Linked DNA regions of Robiginitalea biformata HTCC2501. Each later gene encodes a partner of the first gene's protein in a complex. Links are inferred from orthologs where the notes say so. Each region holds a gene or a part of one and is shown in the gene's direction. Other genes may lie near its edges.

The links.
Region 2: the proteins of accB (region 1) and accD are in contact, whole or in part, in a solved structure (PDB 8UXZ), measured with the Escherichia coli proteins. The link is inferred for Robiginitalea biformata HTCC2501 from one-to-one orthologs.

The regions. Positions count from the first base shown.
Region 1 is NC_013222.1:890,447-898,087, forward strand. The notes cover bases 1,772-4,570. They hold accB (acetyl-CoA carboxylase biotin carboxyl carrier protein), read left to right. Parts: upstream 1,772-2,823; coding sequence 2,824-3,318; downstream 3,319-4,570. Other genes in these bases: RB2501_RS03960 (beta-ketoacyl-ACP synthase III), read left to right, coding at 1,800-2,795; accC (acetyl-CoA carboxylase biotin carboxylase subunit), read left to right, coding at 3,358-4,570. Also shown: 4-hydroxythreonine-4-phosphate dehydrogenase PdxA, read left to right, coding at 1-831; RB2501_RS03950 (YceD family protein), read left to right, coding at 900-1,433; rpmF (50S ribosomal protein L32), read left to right, coding at 1,438-1,635; more of accC, read left to right, coding at 4,571-4,716; RB2501_RS03975 (NAD(P)/FAD-dependent oxidoreductase), read left to right, coding at 4,758-5,876; RB2501_RS03980 (ABC transporter ATP-binding protein), read right to left, coding at 5,881-6,858; RB2501_RS03985 (prolyl oligopeptidase family serine peptidase), read right to left, coding at 6,913-7,641. UniProt on the Escherichia coli protein: This protein is a component of the acetyl coenzyme A carboxylase complex; first, biotin carboxylase catalyzes the carboxylation of the carrier protein and then the transcarboxylase transfers the carboxyl group to form malonyl-CoA.
Region 2 is NC_013222.1:3,403,592-3,411,169, forward strand. The notes cover bases 1,491-4,226. They hold accD (acetyl-CoA carboxylase, carboxyltransferase subunit beta), read left to right. Parts: upstream 1,491-2,287; coding sequence 2,288-3,166; downstream 3,167-4,226. Other genes in these bases: fbaA (class II fructose-bisphosphate aldolase), read left to right, coding at 1,491-2,216; rpsO (30S ribosomal protein S15), read left to right, coding at 3,293-3,562; RB2501_RS15100 (polyribonucleotide nucleotidyltransferase), read left to right, coding at 3,754-4,226. Outside these bases: translocation and assembly module lipoprotein TamL, read left to right, coding at 1-1,093; more of fbaA, read left to right, coding at 1,149-1,490; more of RB2501_RS15100, read left to right, coding at 4,227-6,006; RB2501_RS15105 (sigma-70 family RNA polymerase sigma factor), read left to right, coding at 6,167-7,030; rpe (ribulose-phosphate 3-epimerase), read left to right, coding at 7,298-7,578.

The DNA.
Region 1 (7,641 bases):
AAAGAACATCCGGAAGTACCCTTCGGCCGGGCCAGCCAGACAGGGGGCGAATACGCCATCCAGTCGCTGCAGGCGGCGGTGGACGCCCTGAAAAATGGCGCCATCGACCTGTTAGTCACCGCCCCCATCGATAAGAAAACCGTCCAGAGCGACCAGTTCAGGTTTCCGGGACACACGGATTACCTGGCCCGGGAACTGGGAGGGGAAAGCCTGATGTTCATGGTGACCGAAGGGCTGAAGGTGGGGTTGCTCACCGACCACGTGCCCGTGAAGGACGCCCCCGCCCTGATCACCCAGAAATTGATTTATTCCAAGGTGCAGGCCATGGAGGAATCCCTGAAACGGGATTTTGCGATTCGCAGGCCCCGGATCGCCGTGCTGGGCATCAACCCGCACAGCGGGGACGAGGGAGTGATTGGCCGGGAGGACGAAGAAGTGCTCAAGCCCGCACTGAGGAAACTCACCGACGGGAAGCACCTCGTCTTCGGCCCCTATGCCGCCGACACGTTTTTCGCCTCGGACAATTACCGGGAATTTGACGGTATCCTGGCCTGTTACCACGACCAGGGCCTCATCCCGTTTAAAACGCTCGCTTTCGGGAAAGGGGTGAACTTTACCGCGGGCCTGTCCCGGGTGCGCACCTCCCCGGACCACGGCACCGCCTATGACATTGCCGGCAAAGGCAAGGCCGACCCCTCGTCTTTTGCGGAAGCCGTTTTCACCGGGATTCGTATTTTCCGCAACCGGAGGGAGTACGACCGGCTTACCAGCAACCCGCTTCAGAAGCAGAAACTAAAGCGCTCTGGCAAGGGCCGTGAGGGCCAGAAATAGTTTATCGAATAATTGGGTTTTCGCAAAAAAAGGATATCTTTGCACGCCCTAATTGAATGGAGAGAACGATGAAGAACAAGGAATTCGACATTCCTTTTTCGGGTCTGAAGCAGGGGAAGCATCATTTTGAGTATCAAATTGACAATACGTTCTTTGATTCTTTTGACTACGACGAATTCAACGCTTCCGATATAGCGGTCGTCGCTGTCCTCGAAAAGATGAGCACCATGATGGAGCTCACCATGCAGGCAACCGGTTCGGTGCACGTCAATTGCGACATCACCAATGAACCGTTCGACCAGCCGGTGGCGGGCAACCTGAAACTGGTTGTGAAATTCGGGGAGGCTTTCAACGACGAGGACGATGAGATCCTGGTACTGCCCCACGGGGAGCACCAGTTCAATATCGCCCAGTACGTTTTTGAAATGCTGGCGCTCGCCGTGCCGTCCAAACGGATTCACCCCGGGGTGGCAGACGGCACCCTGGACTCGGAAGTACTGCGCAAGCTCGAGGAATTGCAGCCAAAAGAAAACAACGAACAAAAGGACGATACGGATCCCAGGTGGGATGCATTACGAAATTTATTAACGGACAAAAAATAACAGCATGGCACATCCTAAGAGAAAGATCTCCAAGACCAGAAGGGATAAGCGGCGTACGCACTACAAAGCCACCAACCCGACGCTGGCCAAGGATCCGACAACCGGAGAGGTTCACCTGTACCACCGGGCCCACTGGCACGAAGGCAAGCTTTATTACCGCGGCCAGGTCCTGGTAGACAAGACCGAAGAAGGAGCCGTATAACCAAAGCGCAAACCGTACAGACACTCTCACTTTTCCAGGTGGGAGTTTTTTTATGCCCGGCAGAAGCCCGAAAAAGGCGGATTATTGGAAGAAAGTTCCAAATAATCCTTAATTTTCAACGATTTTGAACCGTTTTTGGGTTCCTTGCGATAAAACAGCACTACATGAGCAGTATTACGGCAGCGATTACCGCTGTGGGGGCCTATGTTCCCGAATACCGATTGACCAATGCCATCCTGGAGACCCTGGTGGATACGAATGACGAATGGATCACCACCCGAACGGGTATCAAGGAACGCCGGATTCTCAAAGATCCGGATAAAGGGACTTCCTTTTTGGCCATCAAGGCTGCCCAGGACCTGATTGAGAAACGGGGGCTCGACCCGGCTGAGATCGACATGGTCATTGTGGGAACGGCCACCCCGGATATGCCGGTGGCCTCTACGGCCGTGTATGTGGCCTCGGAGATCGGGGCTGTCAACGCCTTTGCATACGACCTGCAGGCGGCCTGTTCGAATTTTTTGTACGGCATGTCCACGGCAGCCCGCTATATCGAATCAGGGCGCTATAAGAAAGTGCTGCTCATCGGAGCGGACAAGATGTCTTCGATCATCGATTACGAAGACCGGACAACATGTATTATCTTCGGGGACGGCGCAGGTGCCGTGTTGTTTGAGCCAAATTCAGACGGGCTCGGTTTGCAGGACGAATACCTTCGCAGTGACGGTAAGGGACGGCAGTTCCTCAAGATCGAGGCGGGCGGTTCCTTGATGCCCCCCACGGAGGAAACGGTTCGCGAAAAAAAGCACTTTGTCCGCCAGGACGGGAAGTCGGTCTTTAAGTTTGCCGTCTCCAACATGGCTGAGGTATCGGCACTCGTTATGGAACGCAACGACCTCACCCATGAGGACGTGGACTGGCTGGTGCCGCACCAGGCCAATAAGCGCATTATCGATGCCACGGCGCACCGGATGGGCCTGGAGGCCGAAAAGGTGATGATGAACATCGAACGCTACGGAAATACCACGTCTGCCACGCTGCCGCTGCTGCTCAGCGATTACGAAAAGCAGCTCAAAAAGGGCGACAGTCTTATATTTGCAGCGTTTGGGGGAGGGTTTACGTGGGGAGCCATCTACCTGACCTGGGCTTACGATTCATAAAACCGAACACTATACTAAACCGAAATCCATGGATATCAAAGAAATTCAAAGTCTGATCAAGTTCGTGGCCAAATCCGGAGCCAGCGAAGTGAAGCTCGAAACGGATGAGATCAAGATCACGATCCGCACCGGATCCGACAAGGATGGGGAACCCACTTATGTGCAACAAATTCCCATGGCGGCTCCTGCCATGCCGCAACAGGCTCCGCCTGCAGCACCCGCCCCGGCCCCGGCCGCCGCGTCCGGAGAGGCAGATGCCAAGAAAGAAGGGGACGATTCCAAGTACATCACCATCAAGTCGCCGATTATCGGGACATTTTACCGGAAACCTTCCCCGGACAAACCCCCGTTTGTGGAAGTCGGGGACAGCATTTCCAAGGGCGACGTACTTTGCGTGATCGAGGCCATGAAGCTCTTCAACGATATTGAATCGGAAGTATCCGGAAAGGTCGTCAAAGTACTGGTAGACGACTCCTCCCCGGTAGAATTCGACCAGCCCTTGTTCCTGATCGACCCGTCTTAGACCGGGGTTTCGCATTAACTAACAGACAACAAGCGCACTATGTTTAAAAAGATTCTGATCGCCAACCGCGGAGAGATTGCCCTGCGCATCATCCGCACCTGCAAGGAGATGGGTATCAAGACGGTCGCGGTGTACTCCAAGGCCGACGAGGAAAGCCTCCATGTCCGGTTTGCAGATGAAGCCGTTTGTATCGGTCCGGCTCCGAGTAACCAGTCCTACCTGAAAATCCCGAACATCATTGCGGCTGCGGAAATCACCAACGCGGACGCAATCCATCCGGGCTACGGCTTTTTGTCCGAGAACTCCAAGTTTTCCAGGATTTGCGCCGAACACGAGATCAAATTCATCGGTGCGACGGGCGACCAGATCGACCGTATGGGCGACAAGGCATCTGCCAAGCAGACGATGAAAGAGGCTGGGGTGCCTACCATCCCCGGCTCCGACGGCCTCCTGAAGGATGCGAACCACGCGCTGAAGGTGGCCAAGAAAATGGGATATCCGGTTATGATCAAGGCTACTGCCGGCGGCGGCGGAAAGGGTATGCGTGCCATCTGGAAAGAGGAGGAGCTCGTAAAACAATTTGAGAGCGCCGTCAAGGAAGCGGAAGCGGCCTTCGGCAACGGGGGGATGTATATGGAAAAGCTCATTGAGGAGCCCCGGCATATTGAGATCCAGGTAGTTGGCGACCAGTATGGCAAGGCCTGCCACCTCTCCGAGCGGGACTGCTCCATCCAGCGACGCCACCAGAAGCTCACCGAGGAGACCCCTTCTCCCTTTATGACGGATAAACTCCGGGATGCCATGGGGAAGGCAGCCGTCCGCGCAGCCGAGTTTATCAAATACGAAGGGGCGGGGACCGTGGAATTCCTGGTAGACAAACACCGCAACTTCTATTTTATGGAGATGAATACGCGGATCCAGGTTGAACACCCGATCACCGAGCAGGTTATCGATTACGACCTGATTCGCGAACAGATCCTCGTGGCAGGGGGCGTGCCGATATCCGGTAAAAATTACACCCCGAACTTGCACTCCATCGAATGCCGGATCAATGCGGAGGACCCCTACAACGGGTTTCGTCCATCTCCGGGCAAGATCACGACGCTGCATACGCCCGGCGGGCACGGTGTCCGGCTGGACACCCACGTGTACAGCGGGTACACCATTCCGCCCAACTACGATTCGATGATCGCCAAGCTGATCACCACGGCCCAGACGCGGGAAGAGGCCATCAACAAGATGAAGCGCGCCCTGGATGAATTCGTAATCGAAGGCATCAAGACGACCATCCCGTTCCACCGCCAGCTTATGGACCATCCGGATTACCTGGCCGGGAACTACACCACCAAATTCATGGAGGACTTCGAGATGCAACCCGAGCCCTCCGAGGACGACTGACGGAGCCATCCACGGCCCCGTAAACCGGCAAGAACCGCGCTATGAGCCCGAGCTACTGGGAAATTGAATCCTGGCTTACCGACGTGGATTTTTGCGTGGTGGGCAGCGGCATAACCGGCCTGAGTTGTGCCCTGGAACTTCGAAAAAGCCATCCCGGGGCCAAAATCCTCATTCTGGAACGGGGCATCCTGCCCGCCGGAGCCAGCACCCGCAATGCGGGTTTTGCCTGTTTTGGCAGCCTAACCGAGATCCTGGACGATTTGCAGTCCCATACGGAAGATGAAATTGTCTCTCTGGTTTCCAACCGGTTCACGGGCATCCGGATGCTGCGCCAACGGCTGGGCGACCAGGCCATAGATTTCCGGCAGTACGGAGGCTACGAGGTTTTCCGGGAAGCGGATAAAGAGGTGCAGGAGCACGCCCTGGAGGCCATGGATCGAATCAACCGGATGCTGCAACCGGTTTTCGGCCGGCCGGCCTTTGAAATCCGGCCGGGGGAATTCGGGATGGCCGGCATCCAGCCCGACGCCGTCTGCAACCCGTTGGAAGGACAACTCCATACGGGCCGGATGATGCAGGCCCTGCTGGGCAAAGCCCGGGAGGCGGACATCTGCCTGCTCAACGGGGTGGAGGTAACCGGGTTTGAAGACCTGGGGGACCAGGTAGGCATCCGGACTTCCGCATTCGAATTTGAGGCGGCGAACCTGCTGCTGGCGACTAACGGGTTTGCCGGGCTGCAAACCGGACTGGACCTGCAGCCTGCACGGGGCCAGGTACTTATCACTGAACCCGTACCCGGGCTGGCCCTCCGCGGGAGCTTCCACCTGGACCGGGGCTATTTCTACTTCCGAAACGTCGGCGACCGCGTACTCCTGGGTGGCGGCCGCCATTTGGACAAACCCGGGGAAACCACCACGGACCTCGGTCAGACCCCCGGCATACAGCAAGCCCTGGAAGACCTGTTGCACAGGGTTATCCTTCCCGGGCAGGCCGTCCGGGTAGCGCACCGGTGGAGCGGGATCATGGGCGTGGGCTCCCGTAAGAAGCCCATCGTCCAAAAACTGTCCCCCCACGTATTTTGCGGGGTCCGCCTCGGGGGTATGGGGGTTGCCATCGGCAGTCAGGTAGGCGCCGACCTGGCGGCCCTGGCCACGACCTGACGAATCAGATCGGCAACCGCTTGTTGATGGTCTCCAGGGAAACATTCAGGAAAATGTTCTCCCCTGCCTCCAGGGCTTTTTCCGAATTGAAATACACCCCTTTTTCGCCTTCCATTCGTCCATATACCCGGTAGTAGCCGCCCATGTAGTAGGAGTGTTCCACAGAGACCTCCAGGCCGGACTTTTGCGATACGCGCAGCTCGTGGGCATAGACGATGATGTTCCGGGTGGTGGAAGCGTAGGATTTCAGGATATTGATAGGGATCAGGTTGGCTTCGCCCAGCAGATAGGCCGTATAGAGGCGGGCGGGTTGTTCAAAGATTTCCCGGGTGGGGCGCAGGTCCAGGATCTCCCGGTCCCGCAGCACCATCACCCGGTCGGCAAAGGGCAACACGTCGTTGTGGTCGTGGGTGGCGCACAGGCAGCTGATCTCCTCCCGCTTCAGGTATTCAAACAGGTTGCGGCGGAGTTTGTTCCGCCGAAAATGATCGATGTGGCCAAAGGGCTCGTCCAGCAATAACAGTTCCGGCTTTTGGGCCAATACCCGGGCCAGGGCCACGCGTTGCTGCTGGCCCCCGCTGAGGTATCGCACCTGTTTGCCGCGGTAGGCAGTGAGCTCCATGGTTTCCAGGAGTTCCTCCGTCCGGCGGGCCGTTTCCTCCGGGTAGTGTACCGACAGGAATTTGGCGATGTTTTCCTCCACGCTGATAAAGGGCATCAGGTCGAAGTCCTGGGCCAGGTACTTCATAAAAGGCGCACCCGGCAACAGCTGGTAGGCCGGACCCTTGATGGCGTGGTCCTTCCACCGGATGCTTCCCTGCTCAAAGGGGAGTTCCCCGTATATGAGCTTGAGCAGGGTGCTTTTCCCGCAACCGCTTTCGCCCATGACCGCCATGAGTTCACCCCGGCCCAGCTGGAACCCGATGTCCTCCAGGACGGCCTCCGACTCATAGGCAAAACTTAGAGATTCAACTGTAAGCATAAACAAAAAAAATCCGCTTCTTAAGAAACGGATTTTCAGGTATTTTATTGATCGTTATTCCTTGAAATCTTTCAGTGCGGCCTGGTTGGGCAGCTCTTCGTACCCCATATTGTAGAAGGTAAACCCGAAAATATCCGCGTACTGTTCAATGGTCTTGCTGATGGGTGTGCCGGCCCCGTGGCCCGCATTCGTCTCAATGCGGATCAGCACCGGGCTTTCGCCAGCGTGTTTTTCCTGGAGCGTGGCGGCGAATTTGAAGCTGTGGGCGGGCACTACCCGGTCGTCGTGGTCTGCGGTGGTCACCAGGGTAGCCGGGTAGGCGACCCCCTCCCGGATGTTGTGCAGGGGCGAGTATCCCTTCAGGTACTCGAACATCTCCTCGCTCTCCTCCGAGGTCCCGTAGTCATAGGACCATCCGGCCCCGGCGGTAAAGGTGTGGTAGCGCAGCATATCCAAAACCCCGACGGCCGGCAGGGCCACCTGCATGAGGTCCGGACGCTGGGTCATGACCGCCCCCACGAGCAGCCCCCCGTTGGAGCCGCCCCGGATGGCCAGTTTGCCTGCGGAGGTGTACCCTTCCGCAATCAGGTATTCGGCCGCAGCGATAAAATCGTCAAACACGTTTTGCTTGCTTGTCTTGGTCCCCGCGTCGTGCCATTTTTTCCCGTATTCGCCTCCCCCCCGGATATTCGGGACCGCATAGATGCCGCCCTGTTCCAGCCAGACCGCATTCGAGGTGCTGAAGCCCGGGGTAAGGCTGACGTTAAACCCGCCATACCCGTA
Region 2 (7,578 bases), 2.5 Mb from region 1 along the record:
CCTCAATGCCGTATTGGGTTACAGCTGGTCCTCTACCGACTTCAAAAAACACCTGATTGAATTGCTGAACATCCAGTTTGTCCGCAACGTCAACCCGGACCGTTTTTTCAATGTCTACCAGAGCTCCTACGGCCGCCTGAACGATGTGGCGAGCGACCCGGAGTATTTGAACAACCCGGACCTGGCCGGGTTCTACGAACCCGGGGACACCCCCGAGGACCCGCCGAATCTGACCATCCCGGAAGGGACTACCGGGTTTACGGACGCCATCATCAACCAGGGGCTGGCGCCCACGGATTCGCAGGACTACGCAGATGTCTTCCGGGTAGAGGAACGCCGGCAGCGCCTTACGGAAAACAACCTGATTTTCACCTCCAACTACACCTACACGAAAAACTCCAAGACCGGGATCAACGACAATAGCTTTTACCAGATCCGCTGGAAATTGGAAGGGGCCGGCAACCTGCTGGCGGTCTTTACCAATATTGTTCCCTTTAACGAAAACGACTCGGGCAAAAAGCTCGTATTCGGCGTGCCTTTTTCCCAGTACCTGAAAGGGGAGTTCGATTTTATCCGGCACTGGGAACTCAATGCCACCGACGTTCTCGCCTTCCGCACCTTCATTGGCCTGGCGGTCCCATACGGGAATTCTGACGACATCCCGTTTGTCCGATCGTACTTCGGCGGGGGGTCCAACGACAACCGGGCCTGGTTCCCGTATTCCCTCGGACCGGGGAGTACCAGCAACCTGAACGACTTCAACGATGCGAATTTTAAACTGGCGATGAACCTGGAATACCGTTTCCCCCTGGTCGGCGACCTGAAAGCGGCCCTGTTCAGCGATGTGGGGAACATCTGGAATGTCTGGGACAGCGAAGACGACCCAGCCGCCACCTTCAACGGGTTCTCCTCCCTGGAGGAACTCGCCCTCGGGACGGGCTTTGGCCTCCGGTACGACTTTACCTATTTCGTCTTCCGGGCAGACCTGGGCTTCAAGACCTACAACCCGGCCGAACCCGTTGGAAAAAGATGGTTCCGGGACTACAATTTTGCCAACTCCGTACTGCAGATCGGAATAAATTATCCGTTTTAACGGGTATTATTATTACTTTTGTCGCAGCGAACTACCAACCCAAAAAACGCAAAACATGCCGCATTCCATCAAGCCGGGCGTTGCCACTGGTGAAGAAGTACAGGAAATATTCAGCTATGCAAAGTCCAAAGGCTTTGCCCTGCCAGCCGTAAACGTCATCGGCTCGGATACCATCAATGCAGTCCTGGAAACAGCTGCTGAACTCAAGGCACCGGTTATCCTGCAGTTTTCAAACGGGGGTGCCCAGTTCAACGCGGGGAAAGGCCTGTCCAACGAAGGGCAGCGCGCCGCCATCAAGGGGGCCATTGCCGGAGCCCGGCACGTGCACGAACTGGCCGAAGCCTACGGGGCAACGGTAATCCTCCACACAGACCACTGTGCCAAGAAACTTTTGCCGTGGATCGACGGCCTGCTCGACGCGAGCGAGGCGCATTTCAACGCCACGGGCAAATCCCTGTTCAGCTCGCACATGATCGACCTGTCGGAGGAACCCATCGAAGAAAACATCGCCCTTTGCAAGGACTACCTGGCCCGCATGAGCAAGATGAACATGACCCTGGAAATCGAACTCGGCATCACCGGAGGGGAGGAAGACGGCGTCGACAATACGGACGTGGACGACTCCAAGCTCTACACCCAGCCCGAGGAAGTGGCCTACGCCTATGAAGAGCTCTCCAAGGTAAGCCATCGCTTTACAGTAGCTGCCGCTTTCGGAAATGTACACGGGGTTTACAAGCCGGGAAATGTGAAACTGACCCCGAAAATCCTCAAGAATTCCCAGGAATTCATCAGCGAAAAATACAAGGTGGGCCATAACCACATCGATTTTGTCTTTCACGGCGGCTCGGGTTCCACCCTGGAGGAAATCCGCGAGGCCATCGGGTACGGGGTGATCAAAATGAACATCGACACGGACTTGCAGTACGCCTTCATGACCGGCGTACGCGATTATATGAAAGAAAAGGAGGGCTACCTCCAGGCGCAGATCGGCAACCCGGAAGGCGCCGATTCGCCCAACAAAAAATACTACGACCCCCGGGTCTGGCTGCGGGAAGGGGAAAAAACCTTTGTCGCCCGGCTCAAGAAGGCCTTCGAGGACCTGAACAACGTGGGCACGCTCTAGGCAGGCCTGCATCGGAATTGCGCGGGCATCCTTCGGGCATGCCCCGATACGTGGAATTGAAATAGCACATTATGTCATCCTGGTTCAAGAGAAAAGAAAAAGGAATACAAACCGCCACTGAGGAAAAGAAGGACACCCCCAGGGGCCTTTGGTACAAATCGCCCACAGGGAAAATTGTCGAATCCGAGGAACTGGCGAAGAACCACTACGTCAGCCCGGAGGACGACTACCATGTGCGCATCGGCAGCAAGGAGTATTTCCAGATACTTTTTGACGACAACAAATTCACCGAAATGGATGCCGGGCTTTCCTCCAAGGACCCGTTGAAATTCGAGGATACCAAGAAATACAAGGACCGGCTCAAGGAGGCCGAAAAGAAAACCGGGCTCAAGGATGCCGTCCGCACGGCCTACGGCAAGTCCATGGGCCGGGACCTGGTAATCGCCTGTATGGATTTCAGCTTTATTGGCGGATCCATGGGGAGCGTGGTCGGCGAAAAAATTGCCCGGGCTATCGATAAGGCTATCGAGAAAAAAGTGCCCTTTGTAATGATCTCCAAATCCGGCGGGGCCCGGATGATGGAAGCGGCCCTGTCCCTGATGCAACTGGCCAAGACCAGTGCCAAACTGGCTCAGCTGGCCGAAGCCGGATTGCCGTATATCTCACTATGCACGGACCCCACCACTGGCGGGACAACCGCATCCTATGCGATGCTTGGGGATATCAATATTGCCGAACCCGGGGCGCTGATCGGATTTGCAGGTCCGCGGGTGGTCAAGGAGGCCACCGGCAAGGAACTGCCCGAAGGTTTTCAGACGGCAGAATTCGTATTGGAACACGGCTTTTTGGATTTTATCGTCCATCGCCGGGAACTGAAAAAGAAAATCAACCTCTACCTGGACCTGGTACTCAACCAGCCGGTACGCGTGGAAGAAGTGCCGGAAGAATAAGCGGGAAGCCATTGGGACATAAAATTTCCCGGGACCGCCCGGATAGAAATCCTGAAATTATTCCTATCTTTGCGGCCTGATTGAAAATCAATCGGATACATAAAAATCATTTACAACAATATTGGCATGTATTTAACCAAAGAGAAAAAAGCCGAAATCTTTAAGAAATTCGGCGGATCGGACAGCAACACCGGCTCCACCGAGGGCCAGATTGCGCTGTTCACGGAACGGATCAACCACCTGACCGGGCACCTGAAGAAGAACCAGAAAGACTACAACACCGAGCGTTCCCTGGTTCGCCTGGTGGGTAAACGCCGCAGCCTGCTGGACTATCTGAAGAAAAAGGATATTGAGAAATATCGGAGCCTGATCAAGGAACTGAATATTCGTAAATAACTTATTGCAGGGGAGCCCGTCGGGCTCCCCTGTTTGTTTACCGGCGGCTTGCCCGCCACCCCGAAGTCCCTGCCTTTGCAGGGCAACATAAAAAGCTCACTTCCGGTTTTTCATTGGTCGACCTGCACAACACAACACCGCAGACCATTGTTTAACATTCTCCCGGTAGCTCGGGAGGCTAATTCCATTTTATGATTCCAGAAGCTTTTCAGGAGGTCATCGACCTCGGAGACGGTAGGGAGATCTCTATCGAAACCGGAAAACTTGCCAAGCAGGCCCACGGGTCGGTTGTGGTACGGTCCGGGAACTGTATGCTGCTTTGTACGGTTGTATCCAACTACAAGGCCAGCGATTTGGATTTTCTGCCCCTGACGGTAGATTACCGCGAAAAATTTCACGCGTCCGGGCGGTACCCGGGCGGATTCTTCAAGCGCGAAGCGCGTCCCAGTACCGGGGAAATCCTGGTCATGCGGCTGGTAGACCGCGTACTGCGCCCGCTCTTTCCTAAAAATTATCACTGCGAAACCCAGGTGATGATCCAGCTGATGTCCCACGACGACGACGTCATGCCGGATGCCATGGCCGGCCTGGCCGCCTCGGCTGCTATCCAGCTTTCGGACTTTCCGTTTGAATGCCCCATCTCCGAAGTACGGGTGGGCCGCGTGGATGGCGAATTCATCATCAACCCCACCCGGACCCAACTCGAGTCCTCGGATATCGACATGATTGTCGGGGCTTCCGAAGATTCCGTTATGATGGTAGAGGGGGAAATGGACGAAATCTCGGAGGAGGACATGACCGAGGCGATCAAGTTTGCCCACGAAGCCGTAAAAGTTCAGATCGCCGCGCAAAACCGGCTGGCCGACAAGGCAGGCCGCAAGGAAGTACGCGAATACGAAATCGAGGAGGAGAACGAAGCAGTTGAGAAGAAAATCCGCGATATCGCTTACGACAAGGCCTACGCCATTGCCAAGGCCGGTTCGGCCAAGCAGGAACGCAGCGCCGCGTTCAGCGAACTCAAGGAAGAGGTCCTGGCTGCCTTCAGCGAGGAGGAGCAGGAAGAATTGGGCGACCTGATCAAGAAATACTACTACAAGGTAGAGAAGGAGGCCGTCCGCAACCTGACCCTGGACGAGCAGATCCGGCTCGACGGCCGCAAGACCGACGAGATCCGGCCCATCTGGTGCGAGGTGGACTACCTGCCTTCTACCCACGGCTCCGCGATCTTCACCCGGGGGGAAACCCAGGCCCTGGCCACGGTAACCCTGGGGACTTCCCGCGAGGCAAACATTATCGACATGCCTTCCTTTGAAGGGGAAGAACGATTCTACCTGCACTACAACTTCCCTCCGTTCTCCACAGGGGAAGCCCGCCCGATCCGCGGGACGTCCCGTCGTGAGATCGGCCACGGAAACCTGGCACAACGGGCCCTGTCCCGCCAGGTACCGGAAGATTGCCCCTATACCGTACGGGTGGTATCGGAAGTGCTGGAAAGCAACGGATCCTCATCCATGGCAACGGTTTGCGCCGGAACCATGGCCCTGATGGATGCCGGGGTAAAACTCCGCAAACCGGTATCCGGGATCGCCATGGGGCTGATTTCCGATCCGGAGTCCGGTAAATATGCCGTATTGTCCGACATCCTCGGGGACGAAGACCACCTGGGCGACATGGATTTTAAAGTGACCGGGACGGCCGACGGCATCACCGCCTGCCAGATGGACATCAAAATCAAGGGGCTTTCCTATGAAATCCTGATCAAGGCGCTGAAACAGGCCCGGGACGGACGGCTGCATATCCTGTCCAAGCTGACAGATACCATTGCTGCCCCTGCCGAAGACGTGAAGCCGCATGCGCCGAAAATGGTGACCCGCATCATCCCGAACGAGTATATCGGGGCGGTCATTGGCAAAGGTGGCGAAGTGATCCAGGAATTGCAGAAAGAAACCGGCACTACCATCGTGATCAACGAAGACCCGGCAACCGGCGAAGGGATTGTTGAAATCCTCGGGACCGACCAGGGGGGTATCGACAAGGTTTTGGCCAAGATCGATTCCATCATGTTTACGCCCGAAGAAGGCAGCGTGTATGAGGTAAAAGTGATTAAAATGCTCGATTTTGGGGCCGTGGTGGAATACCTCGACGCCCCGGGCAACGAAATCCTGCTGCACGTTTCCGAACTCGCGTGGGAACGCACGGAAAATGTAGAGGATGTGTTGAGCATGGGCGACGTCTTTGACGTCAAATACATGGGCATCGACCCGCGTACCCGTAAGGAACGCGTTTCACGCCGGGCGCTCCTGCCCAAGCCGGAAGGCTGGGAGGAACGTCCCTCGCGTCGGGATGGCGGCCGTGGCGGAGATCGCCGTGGTGGCGGAGATCGCCGCGGCGGTGGAGACCGACGGGGCGGAGATCGCCGGGGCGGAAATCGGCGCCGCGATTGATCCCCAAACGTCTATTTAAACGTAAAACCCCTGGCAACAGGGGTTTTTTTATGCGTTTTAACCAAAAAATCAACTTTTTGTAACCCCTGTGTAACATTTGCACAATTTATACGTATAACTAATGCAGTAGGCACTATTTATATAGGATAAGGATCGATACATGAGACAACTAAAGATTACCAAGCAGGTTACCAATCGCGAAACCGCTTCCCTGGACAAATACCTCCAGGAGATCGGAAAAGTAGACCTGATTACCGCCGATGAGGAAGTGGAACTGGCCCAGCGCATTAAAGCGGGCGACCAGGCAGCTTTGGAAAAACTCACCAAGGCGAACCTCCGTTTTGTCGTTTCGGTAGCCAAACAGTACCAGAACCAGGGCCTGACCCTCCCCGACCTGATCAACGAGGGCAACCTGGGGCTGATCAAGGCAGCCCAGCGCTTTGACGAAACCCGGGGGTTTAAATTTATATCATATGCCGTTTGGTGGATCCGGCAATCCATCCTGCAGGCACTGGCGGAGCAGTCGCGGATTGTTCGCCTCCCCCTGAACAAAATCGGGTCGATCAACAAGATCAACAAGACGTTTGCATTTTTGGAGCAGGCCCACGAACGGGTACCCTCGGCAGAGGAGATTGCCAAGGAACTCGACATGACCGTGGAAGACGTAAAACAGTCCCTGAAAAACTCCGGGCGCCACGTATCCATGGATGCGCCCCTGATCGACGGGGAGGATTCCAACCTCTACGACGTACTCAGGAGTGGCGAATCCCCGAACCCGGATAAGGAATTGCTGCACGAATCCCTGCGCACGGAAATCGAACGTGCCCTGGAAACCCTGACCCCCCGGGAAGCGGATGTGATCCGCCTGTATTTCGGGCTGGCCGGGCAACATTCCATGACCCTGGAAGAAATCGGCGAAACCTTCGACCTGACCCGCGAACGCGTCCGTCAGATCAAGGAAAAGGCCATCCGCCGACTCAAGCATACCTCTCGTTCCAAGATACTTAAAACGTATCTCGGATAAGGGAGGAATACAAATTACATGTTAAATAAACGATAAATTGGAAATCTGGTATAAAGTTTGTAATTTGTAACCCACAACAGCAGTTATCATGACTGTTCGTTTTTTGATTGATGAATAAACTCCGGCTGATTACCGGAGTTTTTCATTTTAGGGCCCCTGAACAGGGCTTTTTCCCGTTTATGGGGCTGCCCTGGTCGATTCCAGGGTTATTCGCTTCCCGGGGTCGCCGGGAAAAATGTATTTTTGAGAAACCGCATCTCCTATCCCATGAAACATCCGATAATTGCCCCTTCCCTGCTGGCCGCGGATTTCGGCAACCTGCAGCAGGCTGTGGAAATGGTGGAACAAAGCCAGGCGGGCTGGCACCATATCGACGTGATGGACGGCCTGTTCGTCCCCAACATCTCCTATGGTATGCCCGTGATCCAGGCCATCGGGAAGCATGCCTCCAAGCCCCTGGACGTCCACCTGATGATCGTCGACCCGGACCGCTATATCGACACCTTTGCCGATTTAGGCGCTGCCACGCTAACGGTCCACCTGGAGGC